2 regions of the Streptomyces sp. NPDC028928 genome follow, and region 1 is predicted to be linked to the other one. Evidence: predicted binding sites of a transcription regulator. Region 1 holds the regulator's gene; the other holds the start of a gene.
The links. Region 1 encodes HrcA, which represses chaperone genes, less so after heat shock. Its sites were predicted from a motif close to TTNGCACTCNGNNNNNCNGAGTGCNAA; they were not measured.

Region 1 (7,072 bases):
GCGGGGGCGTAGGGGCCGTGCTCGCGCAGGAAGCGGTTGACGAGCCCGCGGGCCGGACGGCCGGTGAAGGCGCGGGTCAGCTCGGTGCGCGCGAACAGGGGGTTGGTCAGCGCCTGTTTGTGCAGGGCGTGCGCCCCGGACTCGTGGGTGGCGAGGAAGGCGGTGCCCAGCTGGGCCGCGCTCGCGCCCGCCGCGAGGACGGCGGCGATCTGACTGCCGCGCATGATGCCGCCGGCGGCGACGACCGGGATGCGTACGGCCTCCCGGACCTGCGCGACCAGCGACAGCAGTCCGATGCCGGAGCCGTCGTTCTCCGGGAGGTCCCGGTGGGTGCCCTGGTGGCCGCCGGCCTCCACACCCTGCGCGATCACCGCGTCCGCCCCGGCCCGCTCGACCGCGCGGGCCTCCTCCGCGGTGGTGGCGGTGACCAGGGTGAGGGTGCCCGCCCGGCGGAACCGGTCGAGCACCTCACGGCTCGGCACGCCGAAGTGGAAGGAGACCACCGGCACCGGGTTGTCGAGGAGGACGGCGAGTTTGGCGTCGTAGCCGTCGTCGCGGCCGCTGTCCGGGTCGCCCAGCTCGGTCTCGTACCAGGCGGCCTCGCCGGCCAGCTGGTGCGCGTACACCTCCACCGCGCCGGACTCGGCATGCTCCGGCTGGGGCACGAACACGTTCACGCCGAACGGGCGGCCCGTGAGCCCCCGCAGCTGCTTGATCTCCTGGTACATGCCGTCGGCGGTCTTGTACCCGGCGGCGAGGAACCCGAGGCCACCGGCCTCGGAGACGGCGGCGGCGAGCTGCGGGACGGAGACACCGCCCGCCATGGGGGCCTGCACGATCGGCTGGGGGAAGAGATCGGTCAGCGCGGAGGACATGACCGCATGTTGTCACGTCCTCCGTACAAGTCCGAATCCGGGCTTCCCCCGGCATAGGCCCCTGGCACACGGGGTGCCGCAGCACCCGTACGCACGGTTCAGCGCCCGTTGAACGCGTCCTTCAGCCGGGAGAACAGCCCCTGCTGACCTGGCTGGAACTGGCCCTGCGGACGCTCCTCGCCGCGCAGCTTGGCCAGCTCGCGCAGCAGCCGCTCCTGCTCGGGGTCCAGCTTGGTCGGGGTGGTCACCTCGACGTGCACGATCAGGTCGCCCCGGCCGCCGCCGCGCAGATGCGTGACGCCCCGGCCGTGCAGCGGGATCGACTGGCCGGACTGGGTGCCGGGCCGGATGTCGACCTCCTCCATGCCGTCCAGCGTCTCCAGCGGCACCTTGGTGCCGAGGGCCGCCGCCGTCATCGGGATGGTGACCGTGCAGTGCAGGTCGTCGCCGCGCCGCTGGAAGGTGGGGTGCGGCAGCTCGTGGATCTCGACGTACAGGTCACCGGCCGGACCGCCGCCGGGGCCGACCTCGCCCTCGCCGGCGAGCTGGATCCGGGTGCCGTTGTCGACACCGGCCGGGATCTTCACGGTCAGGGTCCGGCGGGAGCGGACCCGGCCGTCGCCGGCGCACTCCGGGCAGGGGGTCGGCACGACCGTGCCGAAGCCCTGGCACTGGGGGCACGGGCGGGAGGTCATGACCTGGCCCAGGAAGGACCGGGTGACCTGGGAGACCTCGCCCCGGCCGCGGCACATGTCACACGTCTGCGCGGACGTGCCGGGCGCCGCACCCTCCCCGTTGCAGGTGTTGCAGACGATCGCGGTGTCGACCTGGATGTCCTTGGTGGTCCCGAAGGCCGCCTCGTCCAGCTCGACCTCGATCCGGATCATCGCGTCCTGGCCGCGCCGGGTGCGCGAGCGCGGCCCGCGCTGCGACGCCGTGCCGAAGAACGCGTCCATGATGTCGGAGAAGTTGCCGAAGCCGCCGGCGCCGAAGCCGCCCGCGCCGGCCCCGCCCGACTGGGAGAGCGGGTCGCCGCCGAGGTCGTAGACCTGCTTCTTCTGCGGGTCCGACAGCACCTCGTAAGCGGCGTTGATCTCCTTGAACCGCTCCTGGGTCTTCGGGTCGGGGTTGACGTCCGGGTGCAGCTCGCGCGCGAGCCGGCGGAACGCCTTCTTGATCTCATCCTGCGACGCGTCGCGGCGCACGCCGAGAACGGCGTAGTAGTCCGTGGCCACCTACGACTCCGCCAGGATCTGTCCGACGTACCGTGCCACTGCGCGTACCGCTCCCATCGTTCCCGGGTAGTCCATGCGGGTCGGTCCGACCACGCCGAGCTTGGCGACTGCCTCGCCGCCCGAACCGTAGCCGACCGACACGACGGAGGTGGAGTTGAGTCCTTCATGGGCGTTCTCGTGGCCGATGCGCACGGTCACGCCAGGGTCCTTCGCCTCGCCGAGGAGCTTGAGGAGCACGACCTGCTCCTCCAGTGCCTCCAGGACGGGCCGGATCGTGAGGGGGAAGTCGTGCACGAAGCGGGTGAGATTGGCGGTGCCGCCGATCATCAACCGTTCCTCGTTCTCCTCCACGAGGGTCTCCAGCAGCGTGGAGAGCACCGTGGAGACCGTACCGCGGTCCTCCGGCTCAAAGGCCTCCGGCAGGTCCTCGACCAGCTTCGGCACATCCGTGAACCGGCGGCCGGCGACCCGGCTGTTGAGCCGTGCCCGCAGATCCGCCAGCGAGGTCTCCCCGAACGGCGCCGGGCAGTCGACCATGCGCTGCTCGACCCGGCCGGTGTCCGTGATCAGCACGAGCATCACGCGCGCCGGAGCGAGCGAGAGCAGCTCGACGTGCCGGACCGTGGACCGGGTCAGCGACGGGTACTGCACGACGGCGACCTGCCGAGTGAGCTGCGCGAGCAGCCGCACGGTCCGCGCCACCACGTCGTCGAGGTCGACGGCGCCCTCCAGGAAGTTCTGGATGGCACGGCGCTCGGGCGCGGTCATCGGCTTCACGCCCGCGAGCTTGTCCACGAACAGCCGGTAGCCCTTGTCGGTGGGGATGCGCCCCGCGCTGGTGTGCGGCTGGGCGATGTACCCCTCGTCCTCCAGGGCCGCCATGTCGTTGCGGACGGTCGCCGGGGAGACGCCGAGGTTGTGCCGCTCGGTCAGGGCCTTCGACCCGACCGGCTCCTCGGTGCCCACATAGTCCTGGACGATGGCGCGCAGTACCTGAAGCCTGCGTTCACTCAGCATTCGCGCGCACCTCCAGCACGTCGTCCCCTCGTCCCTTCGGGTCGTCCGCCTGGCACTCTTCCCATGCGAGTGCCAGCGTTCCCCGGCCCAGTGTACGGCTGTCGGGTACACACTGGGCAAGGTCGGGCCGCCGTACCGGGTCGTACCGCTAGCGTCGCGGGTATGACCGTGACTTGGGAAGAGCTGGGGTGGGAACGGCTGACCACCGGGGTGGGGCGGTGCCGACTGCCCGGCTGGGACTGCACGGTGGGGCTGGTCCTCGGGGAGGGTACGGCACTCCTCGTGGACGCCGGTTCCAGCCTGGCGGAGGGGGCCCGGCTGCGCGCGCGGGCCGAGGAACTGGCGGGCGGCCGTGTGACCCATCTCGCGCTCACCCACCCCCACTTCGACCACGTTTTCGGCGCGGCGGCGTTCGCGGGGGCGGAGCTGTACGGGGCGGTGGGCCTGGACGCCGCGCTGGCGTACGAGCGCGACGAGCTGCGCCTGGACGCGATCCGCAACGGGCTGCCGGTGGCCGACGCGGACGAGGCGGTGGACGCCCTGGTCCCGCCCCGGCACCTGGTCTCCGGCGAGTGGACCCTCGACCTCGGCGGCGGCCGCCAGGCGCTGCTGGCCAACGTGGGCCCCGGCCACACCGCGTACGACTTCGCGGTCCTGGTGCCGGGGGATCCGGAGATCGTCTTCTGCGGCGACCTGGTGGAGGAGTCCGGCGAGCCCCAGGCCGGCCCGGACGCGGTCCCCTCCCGCTGGCCGGACGCCCTCGACCGTCTGCTGGCCCTGGGCGGCGAGGACGCGCTGTACGTGCCCGGTCACGGAGCGGTGGTGGACGCGGGGTTCGTACGACGGCAGCGGGACGAGCTGGCGGCGCGGTTCGGCGTGAGATGAGCGGCGTTCCGGCACAGGTTTCCGGCGTGTCGTGAGCACCGCCGTACGGGTTCTCCTATCGTCATCCGAATGCGCCAGTACTCCGCCGATCTCACCCCGCCGTGGAAGAAGCCCAAGCCGGTGCCGGAGGTTCCGGCCGAGCCGGGCCTGGTGGTGGAGGAGCCCGGTACCGGGTTCTGCGGGGCCGTGATCCGCTGCGAGGCCGGCACGGTGACCCTGGAGGACCGCTTCGGCAAGCACCGGGTGTTCCCGCTGGAGCCGCGCGGCTTCCTGCTGGAGGGCCGCGTGGTGACGCTCGTACGGCCCGCCTCCTCGGCCCCGGTACGGCCCACCCGTACGGCGTCCGGCTCCATCGCCGTCCCCCAGGCACGCGCGCGCGTGGCCCGCGCCGGCCGCATCTACGTGGAGGGCCGGCACGACGCCGAGCTGGTGGAGAAGGTGTGGGGCGACGACCTGCGCGTCGAGGGCGTGGTCGTGGAGTACCTGGAGGGCGTGGACGACCTGCCGGCGATCGTCTCCGACTTCGCCCCGGGCCCCGACGCCCGCCTGGGCGTCCTGGTGGACCACCTGCTGCCGGGCACGAAGGAATGGCGCATCGCGGAGTCGGTGACCAGCGAACACGCGCTGGTGGTCGGCCACCCGTTCATCGACATCTGGCAGGCGGTGAAACCGGCCTCGCTGGGCATCCCGGCCTGGCCGACGGTACCGAAGGGCCAGGACTGGAAGACGGGCGTGTGCCGGGCCCTGGGCTGGCCGCCGGAGAACACCGGCGCGGTGTGGCAGGCGATCCTGAAGCGGGTGGGCTCCTACAAGGACCTGGAGCCGGAGCTGCTGGGGAGGGTGGAGGAGCTGATCGACTTCGTCACGGGTAGCGGTGGGGCCTGACGTCCTCGTAAGCGCCGAACTCGGCCCTGCGCTGACGTCGGTAACCGGCATACTCGCCTTCGCCCTCGGGCTCAGTGAGGAGTAGGCACCGGGCCAGCACGGGATCGATGATCAGGTAGGCCGGCATCTCTGCCGCAGCGTAGATCGAGCGCTTGATCCCGTAGTCCCGATCGACGCTTTGCCTGGAAACGACCTCCACCACCCCCGTGACGGACGCCGAGGGCATCATCGACCCTCGCCTCGGGCCACCACGCTCGACCACCACCACATCCGGCACCGGAGCGCTGACGTCATCGAGCATGTCGACGGTCTGCGTCTGAAGCCGGGACCAACGAGTGCGGGGAAGCTGGTCCACCACTGCCGAGACGTTCTCGTTGTGCACCACATCCGGACTCGGCGTCATGACGATGGTCCGCCGTAGCAGCTCTGCCCTGGCTCCCTCAGGCGGTTGCAGATCAAGGAAGAACTTGACCAGGTGCTCGTCTTTCACAGCCGCACCCCACGAACCCGGAACGGCCCTTGAACCGCCTCCCGCGCCGGTTCACTCACCCGGGTGATCAGTCCACCAGATCCCGCACCACCGCGTCCGCCAGCAGCCGCCCCCGCAGCGTCAGCACGGCCCGCCCCTCCTCGTACGGGCCCTCCTGAAGGAGCCCGTCCGCCAGTGCGCGCCGGGAAGCCGCCAGCCCCTCCTCCTTCAGCAGGGACAGCGGCACGCCCTCCCGCAGCCGCAGCTCCAGCAGGATGCGCTCCACCCGCCGGTCCTCGTCGGACAGCAGCTCACGCCCGGCACCCGGCGACTTCCCCGACGCCAGCGCCGCCGCGTACGCGCCCGGGTGCTTCACGTTCCACCAGCGCACCCCGCCCACGTGCGAGTGGGCTCCCGGCCCGGCGCCCCACCAGTCGGCGCCCCGCCAGTACAGCTCGTTGTGCAGGCAGCGGCCCGCCTCGGAGGTGGCCCAGTTGGAGACCTCGTACCAGTCGAAGCCCGCCGCGCTCAGCATCTCCTCGGCGATCAGATAGCGGTCGGCGTGCACGTCGTCGTCCGTCATCGGGACCTCGCCCCGGCGGATCCGGCGGGCGAGCTGGGTGCCCTCCTCCACGATGAGCGCGTAGGCGCTGATGTGGTCGGGGCCGGCGCCGAGGGCGGCCTCAAGGGAGGCCCGCCAGTCGTCGTCGCTCTCGCCCGGGGTGCCGTAGATCAGGTCGAGGTTGACGTGCTCGAAGCCCGCCGCCCTCGCCTCCGCCACGCACGCCTCGGGGCGGCCGGGGGTGTGGGTCCGGTCCAGGATCTTCAGCACGTGCTGCTTGGCGCTCTGCATGCCGAAGGAGATCCGGTTGAAGCCTCCCTCGCGGAGGGTGGCGAGGTAGGCGGGGTCGACGGACTCCGGGTTCGCCTCCGTGGTGATCTCGGCGTCCGGCGCCAGCCCGAACTCGTCCCGGATCGCCCCCAGCATCCGTACGAGATCGTCGGCGGCCAGCAGCGTCGGCGTACCGCCCCCGACGAACACCGTACGGACCTCGCGCGGGTCGTCGCCCAGCACCTTCCGGGCGAGGCGGATCTCGTCGGTCAGCGTGTCCGCGTAGTTGTCCCGGGAGGCGAGCACTCCGCCGGTGCCGCGCAGCTCGGTCGCGGTGTAGGTGTTGAAGTCGCAGTAGCCGCAGCGGGTCGCGCAGTACGGGACGTGCAGGTAGAAACCGAGCGGGCGGTCGGCGGCCCCGGCGAGCGCGTGCGCGGGCAGCGCGCCGTCGGTGGGGACGGGCTCGCCGTCGGGGAGTGCGGAAGGCATGCCTTCCATTGTCCAGCACCGGGGGCGTTACTCGGCCTGGAGCACCAGCAGGGCCAGGTCGTCCTCGGGCAGGCCGCCGCCGAAGTCGTGGACCAGGCGGCGGATCCTTTCAGCGATCAGCTCGGCGCTGAGCCCGGCGCAGCCGGACAGCGCACGGGCGAGCCCGTCGCCGTCGTCGAACTGGCGGGTTCCGGAGCGCCGCTCGGTCACCCCGTCGGTGACGCACAACAGGCTGTCGCCGGGCCGCAGGTCGAGGGTCTCGCTGGTGTACGTCTCGTCCTCGACCACGCCGAGCAGGGTCTGCGGGCGGGCGGCGGTGCGCACGGTGCCGTCGGGGCTGAGGACGAGCGGCAGCGGATGGCCGGCGGAGGCGAGGGTGCAGCGG
Region 2 (7,072 bases), on a different contig from region 1:
AGCCGCTTCGAGCGTTCCGCCCGTTCGCCGGCCGGCAGGGTCAGCGCCTCGTGCAGGGCCCGCGCCGTCCCCGCGATGTCGTACGGGTTCACCGTGAACGCGTCCTCGCCCAGCTCCTCGTACGCCCCCGCCTCCCGCGACAGCACCAGCGCGCAGCCCGCGTCGGAGACGACCGGGACCTCCTTGGCGACCAGGTTCATGCCGTCGCGGATGGGGTTCACCAGCGCCACGTCGGCCAGCCGGTACGCGGCCAGGGAGCGGGCGAAGTCGTCCTTCACGTGCAGCACGACGGGCGTCCAGCCCGCCGTGCCGTACCGCTCGTTGATCTCGTCCGCGACCCGTCGCACCTCGGCGGTGTACTCGCGGTACACGGCGAGGTCCTGCCGGGACGGGTAGGCGAAGGCCACGTGGACGACCTTCTCCCGCCACTCGGGGTGGTCCTCCAGCAGCTGCTCGTACGCCAGCAGCCCGCGCACGATGTTCTTGGACAGCTCGGTGCGGTCCACCCGGACGATCGTCCGGCGGCCCTCCCCGATCTCCTCCCGCAGCGCCGCCATCCGCTCGTCCACGTCCGGCCGGTGCGCCCGCTCGCGCAGGAAGTCGGCGTCCGCGCCGAGCCCGTGCACCCCGATCCGGGTGCCGGACGGGATGCCGGGCCCGAGCACCGCGTGACAGCAGTCGGTGAACGCGTCCGCCCACCGCCGGGTGAGGAACGCCGCCCGGTCCGCGCCGAGGATCCCGCCGAGCAGCTCGGCCGCGATGTCGTCGGGCAGCACACGGAAGTAGTCCGGCGGTGCCCACGGGGTGTGCGAGAAGTGGCCGATGCGCAGGTCGGGACGGAGCCGGCGGAGCATCCGGGGGGCGAGGGCCAGGTGGTAGTCCTGGATCAGCACCGCCGCGCCCTCGGCCGCCTCCTCGGCCAGCGCCTCGGCGAACGCCCGGTTGTACGCCTCGTACGACCCCCACTGCCGCCGGAACTCCGCGTCGAAGACCGGCTCCAGCGGGGTCTGGTACAGCATGTGGTGGACGAACCACAGCACCGAGTTGGCGATCCCGTTGTACGCCTCGGCGTGCACGGTCGCGTCGATGTCGAGCATCCGCACCCGCTGCCCGCCGGTGTCCTCGGCCGGCAGCAGCCCGCCATCGGCGCGCCGCACCGCCGCCCGGTCGCCGTCGCCGAGCGCGGCGCACACCCACACCGAGCCGGCGTCCGACCCGATGGCGGACAGTCCCGAGACCAGTCCGCCGCCGCCTCGCCTGGCGTGCAGCGCACCGTCCTCGCCCACCTGATAGGAGACCGGGCCGCGATTCGACGCGACCAGCACCTGAGCCTTGTCGACAGCACCACGCGTGGAAGCCATACGCCTCAACCTAGCCCGGCCCGGAAACACTCAAACGTGCCGCCCGCCCGGCGGGGCGACCGTATACGGCCTGTTCACGCCACCTTCCGCTCGGCGTACTCCGCGATCTCCACCATGGGCGGCCGTTCCTCGGTGTCCACCGAGTAGGTGCGTGGCTCGAACCCGTCCTCGCCCCGCTCGAACTGGGTGAGGGAGGGCCGGACGAGGTGCCCGCGTGCGAGCCGCAGCTGGGCCGTGCGGTAGATCGCCGCCGCCATCCGGCCGAGCGCCTGCCCGTCCTGGTGCCGGTGCTTGCGCACGCCCACGTCGACCTGGGCCAGCGCGTCCAGGCCCACCAGGTGCAGCGCGTCCACCAGCATGCCCAGCTCCACGCCGTAGCCGACGGGGAACGGCAGCTGCTCCAGCAGGGAGCGGCGGGCCGCGTACTCGCCGCCCAGCGGCTGCACGAACCCGGCCAGCTGCGGCCAGTGCATGTTCAGCAGCGGGCGGGCCATGAGTTCGGTGACCCGGCCGCCCTGCCCCGCACTGCCGGCGAGCGGGCGGTCGTACATGCCCTTGACCAGGTCGACGTCCGGGTCGGTCAGCAGCGGGCCGACGATCCCGGTGACGAAGTCGGAGGAGAACTCCTTCAGGTCCGCGTCGATGAAACAGACGATGTCCCCGCTGGTCACCAGCAGCGAGCGCCACAGCACCTCACCCTTGCCGGGGACGGCCGGGATGCGGGGCAGGATGTCGTCGCGGTGGACGACCCGGGCGCCGGCGCGCGCGGCGACCTGGGCCGTGCGGTCGGTGGAGCCGGAGTCGACGACCACGATCTCGTCGACGAGCGGCGCCTGCTCCACGAGGTCGTGCCGGATGACCGCGACGATGTCGCCGACGGTCTCCTCCTCGTTGAGGGCGGGCAGGACGACGCTGATCGTCTGGCCCGTGCGCTGCTTGGCGGCCAGGACCTGGTGCAGCGGGCGGTCGGCCACGGACCAGGAGCGGGTGCTCAGCCAGCGCTCGACTTCTTCCAGCACGGTCGGCGGCTCCTCACTGTCACGACCACACGTCACCGTGTGATCCATCTCGCGGTTCGGACGACTATCTCAACTGTCCTGGCCTTCGGTTACAGTCTTGAACAACGCCGATGACCATCGCATGTCGGGGGTCGACCGGCGTCCACAACCGCATACCGCTCATCCAGAGGGGCAGAGGGACACGGCCCGATGAAGCCCCGGCAACCCTCCAGCCGATTCTCGTCTTCCAAGCGAGGCTCCCGGCTAGGGAAGGTGCCAAATCCGTCTCACGGCGAGATGCGTCGTGAGGAAGATGAGGAGAAAGGGCCTCGCCTCACATGGCTGTGCAGACAGTTGCCACCTCCAGCGAATCCACCGTCGACCTCGGCCCCGCCGCGGCACTGAGCTGTCGCGAGTGCGGTCACCGCGTGCCGCTCGGCCCGGTCTTCGCCTGCGAGGAGTGCTTCGGCCCACTCGAGATCGCCTACGACTTCTCCGCCTACGACACCGAGGAACTGCGCCGTCGCATCGAGGCCGGTCCCGCGAACATCTGGCGGTACGCGCCGCTGCTGCCGGTGCCCGCGGACGTCGCCGACAAGCCCAACCTGAACCCCGGCTGGACCAAGCTCGTCAAGGCCGACAACCTGGCGGGCGAGCTGGGCGTGACCGGCGGGCTGTACGTGAAGGACGACTCCGGCAACCCGACCCACTCCTTCAAGGACCGGGTCGTCGCCCAGGCCCTGGAGGCCGCCCGCGCCTTCGGCTTCACCACCCTCTCCTGCTCCTCCACCGGCAACCTGGCCGGTGCCGTCGGCGCCGCCGCCGCCCGGGCCGGCTTCCGGTCCTGCGTGTTCATCCCGCACGACCTGGAGCAGGGCAAGGTCGTCATGGCCGCGGTCTACGGCGGCGAGCTGGTCGGCATCGAGGGCAACTACGACGACGTCAACCGCTTCTGCTCCGAACTGATCGGCGACCCGGCCGGCGAGGGCTGGGGCTTCGTCAACGTCAACCTGCGGCCGTACTACGCGGAGGGCTCCAAGACCCTGGCGTACGAGATCTGCGAGCAGCTCGGCTGGCGGCTCCCGGACCAGATCGTGGTCCCGATCGCTTCCGGCTCCCAGCTCACCAAGATCGACAAGGGTCTGCAGGAGCTGATCAAGCTCGGCCTGGTCGAGGACAAGCCGTACAAGATCTTCGGGGCGCAGGCCGAGGGCTGCTCCCCGGTGTCGACCGCCTTCAAGGCCGGCCACGACGTGGTCCGCCCGCAGAAGCCGAACACCATCGCCAAGTCCCTGGCCATCGGCAACCCGGCCGACGGTCCGTACGTCCTGGACATCGCCCGCCGCACCGGCGGTGCCGTGGAGGACGTGACGGACGAGGAGGTCGTGGACGCCATCAAGCTGCTGGCCCGCACGGAGGGCATCTTCGCGGAGACCGCCGGCGGCGTGACCGTCGGCGTCACCCGCAAGCTGCTCAAGGAGGGCCTGCTGGACCCGGCGAAGACTACGGTCGTCCTCAACACCGGCGACGGCCTGAAGACCCTGGACGCGGTGGCCGGGACCGGCCTCACCGCCACCATCCGCCCGACCCTGGACTCCTTCCGAGAGGCCGGCCTCGCATGACAGGCGCTCCGCCGGAAGGCCGAACCGGGCCCGCGTACCGGTGGTGGCCGGTCGCGCCCGCGCGGCGGCAGCCGCACACTCACCACAGCCCCGAGCCCCTGGGGCGCTGCCCCGCCGTACCCGTGAACCCGACCGGAGGTCTCACCGCATGAGCGTGACCGTTCGCATCCCCACCATCCTGCGCACCTACACCGGCGGGCAGGCCGAGGTCGCCGCCGAGGGCGCGACGCTCGCCGAGGTCATCGCCGACCTGGAGAAGAACCACACGGGCATCGCCGCGCGCGTGCTGGACGACCAGGGCAAGCTGCGCCGGTTCGTGAACGTGTACGTCAACGACGACGACGTCCGTTTCGAGCAGGGCCTGGAGACGGCGACGCCCGACGGCGCCGGCGTGTCGATCATTCCGGCGGTCGCGGGCGGCTGAGCCCGTCCATATGTCCGCTCATTACCGTCGGTAACGCCGATTACCGGCTGTTCATCGGATTGCCCCCTCCGTGAGAGAAGCGGAGGGGGCAATTCTGTGTGATTGAGCGCGGTAGAGTTGGGGAACACGGGCTGGACCTTCGAGTCACGGGCCCTGGAAACATGCCGCGCGCCCCGACAAGAAGTAGCCAAAGTGTGGGGGTTCTCTGTGGCTTTTGCGGCTTTTATGGGGCCCGACTTGCCCCGAATTCGGGTGAATTCTCCCCAGATTCCGGACCGCTCGCGTCCAGAATTCTCGTCCGATTGACCTGTTGCAGACGGCAGTTGGACAGATACATTCAGCCGCGGTCGACGCGTTCCGGCGCACGCCCCCGACCAATGGGGGGTGAGGTCTGACCCGGGTCCGCGAAGTGTGGATCTGTGCAAGGGCCAGTAATAGGGGAGTTAGGCATGGCTCAGGGCACCGTCAAGTGGTTCAACGCGGAGAAGGGGTACGGCTTCATCGCGGTCGACGGTGGTGCGGACGTCTTCGTCCACTACAGCGCGATTCAGATGGACGGCTACCGCACCCTGGAAGAGGGCCAGCGGGTCGAGTTCGAGATCTCGCAGGGCCAGAAGGGCCCGCAGGCCGACATGGTTCGCGTCACCGCCTGAACGTTTCTTGTACGAAGGGCCCGCACCTCGCAGAGGGTGCGGGCCCTTCGCCGTCCCCGGACGCCTCTGTTCGCGGGCGGCTGACGGGGGCGCCGTACCCCCCTAGGCGCTTGCACTCGACCATGCCGAGTGCTAATCATTGGCGTTAGCACTCTGAAGGTGAGAGTGACAGTGAAGGACCGGGTCGGTGAGGCCCGCGGGCCAGGTGGGGCAAGGAACCACGAGGCCGGCGAGCCGTCCGTCGCGGGCGCGGGCGCGGTCCGAAGGAATCACCCCCAGTCCTGGAGGGACCACTTCACATGGCCAAGATCATCGCGTTCGACGAGGAGGCGCGGCGCGGCCTCGAGCGCGGCATGAACCAGCTCGCGGACGCCGTGAAGGTGACGCTCGGCCCCAAGGGCCGCAACGTCGTCCTCGAGAAGAAGTGGGGCGCCCCCACGATCACCAACGATGGTGTCTCCATCGCCAAGGAGATCGAGCTCGAGGACCCGTACGAGAAGATCGGCGCCGAGCTGGTCAAGGAAGTCGCCAAGAAGACGGACGACGTCGCCGGTGACGGTACGACCACCGCGACCGTGCTCGCCCAGGCCCTGGTCAAGGAAGGCCTGCGCAACGTCGCCGCCGGCGCCAACCCGATGGCCCTGAAGCGCGGCATCGAGAAGGCCGTCGAGGCCGTCTCCGCCGCCCTGCTGGAGCAGGCGAAGGACGTCGAGACCAAGGAGCAGATCGCCTCCACCGCGTCCATCTCCGCCGCCGACACCCAGATCGGCGAGCTGATCGCCGAGGCCATGGACAAGGTCGGCAAGGAAGGCGTCATCACCGTCGAGGAGAGCAACACCTTCGGCCTGGAGCTCGAGCTCACCGAGGGCATGCGCTTCGACAAGGGCTACATCTCCGCCTACTTCGCGACCGACATGGAGCGCATGGAGGCGGTGCTCGAGGACCCGTACATCCTCATCGCCAACTCCAAGATCTCCTCGGTCAAGGACCTGCTCCCGCTCCTGGAGAAGGTCATGCAGTCGGGCAAGCCGCTGCTGATCATCGCCGAGGACGTCGAGGGCGAGGCCCTGTCGACCCTGGTCGTCAACAAGATCCGCGGCACCTTCAAGTCCGTCGCCGTCAAGGCCCCGGGCTTCGGCGACCGCCGCAAGGCCATGCTCGGCGACATCGCCATCCTCACGGGCGGCGAGGTCATCTCCGAGGAGGTCGGCCTCAAGCTGGAGAACGCGACCCTGGACCTCCTGGGCCGCGCCCGCAAGGTCGTCATCACCAAGGACGAGACCACCATCGTCGACGGTGCCGGCTCCTCCGAGCAGGTCAACGGCCGCGTGAACCAGATCCGCGCCGAGATCGAGAACAGCGACTCCGACTACGACCGCGAGAAGCTCCAGGAGCGCCTGGCCAAGCTCGCGGGCGGCGTGGCCGTCATCAAGGCCGGTGCCGCGACCGAGGTCGAGCTGAAGGAGCGCAAGCACCGCATCGAGGACGCCGTCCGCAACGCGAAGGCGGCCGTCGAGGAGGGCATCGTCGCCGGTGGTGGCGTGGCCCTGCTGCAGGCCTCCCAGGTCTTCGAGAAGCTGGAGCTGGAGGGTGACGAGGCGACCGGCGCCAACGCCGTGCGCATCGCCCTGGAGGCCCCGCTGAAGCAGATCGCCGTCAACGCCGGCCTCGAGGGCGGCGTCGTGGTGGAGAAGGTCCGCAACCTCACCCCGGGCCACGGCCTGAACGCCGCGACCGGCGAGTACGTCGACCTGGTCGCCGAGGGCATCATCGACCCGGCGAAGGTGACCCGTTCCGCGCTGCAGAACGCCGCCTCCATCGCCGCGCTGTTCCTCACCACCGAGGCCGTCATCGCCGACAAGCCGGAGAAGGCCGCCGCGCCGGCCGGCGGCGGCATGCCGGGCGGTGACATGGACTTCTGATCGACCTGAGGGTTGATCGCCTGTCCTACGGACCGAGGGCGGTACGTCCAGCTTCTGGCTGGGGGTGCCGCCTTCGGGCGTTTCCGGGTGGC

Region 2: the regulator HrcA is predicted to act here: its motif matches at 5,168-5,194, upstream of groL (chaperonin GroEL).

What each region holds. Positions count from the first base shown of each region.
Region 1 covers NZ_JBVHVI010000002.1:531,054-538,125, reverse strand. The annotation lists gene ACZ4U1_RS08230 (nitronate monooxygenase) at 1-875, opposite strand, end outside; gene dnaJ (molecular chaperone DnaJ) at 974-2,110, opposite strand; gene hrcA (heat-inducible transcriptional repressor HrcA) at 2,111-3,127, opposite strand; gene ACZ4U1_RS08215 (MBL fold metallo-hydrolase) at 3,290-4,012, shown strand; gene ACZ4U1_RS08210 (DUF3097 domain-containing protein) at 4,082-4,897, shown strand; gene ACZ4U1_RS08205 (Uma2 family endonuclease) at 4,875-5,387, opposite strand; gene hemW (radical SAM family heme chaperone HemW) at 5,455-6,687, opposite strand; gene ACZ4U1_RS08195 (SpoIIE family protein phosphatase) at 6,715-7,072, opposite strand, start outside.
Region 2 covers NZ_JBVHVI010000003.1:120,015-127,086, forward strand. The annotation lists gene ACZ4U1_RS09610 (alpha,alpha-trehalose-phosphate synthase (UDP-forming)) at 1-1,361, opposite strand, end outside; gene ACZ4U1_RS09615 (glucosyl-3-phosphoglycerate synthase) at 1,436-2,380, opposite strand; SAM riboswitch class I at 2,537-2,679, shown strand; gene thrC (threonine synthase) at 2,698-3,981, shown strand; gene ACZ4U1_RS09625 (MoaD/ThiS family protein) at 4,130-4,405, shown strand; gene ACZ4U1_RS09630 (cold-shock protein) at 4,855-5,058, shown strand; gene groL (chaperonin GroEL) at 5,358-6,980, shown strand.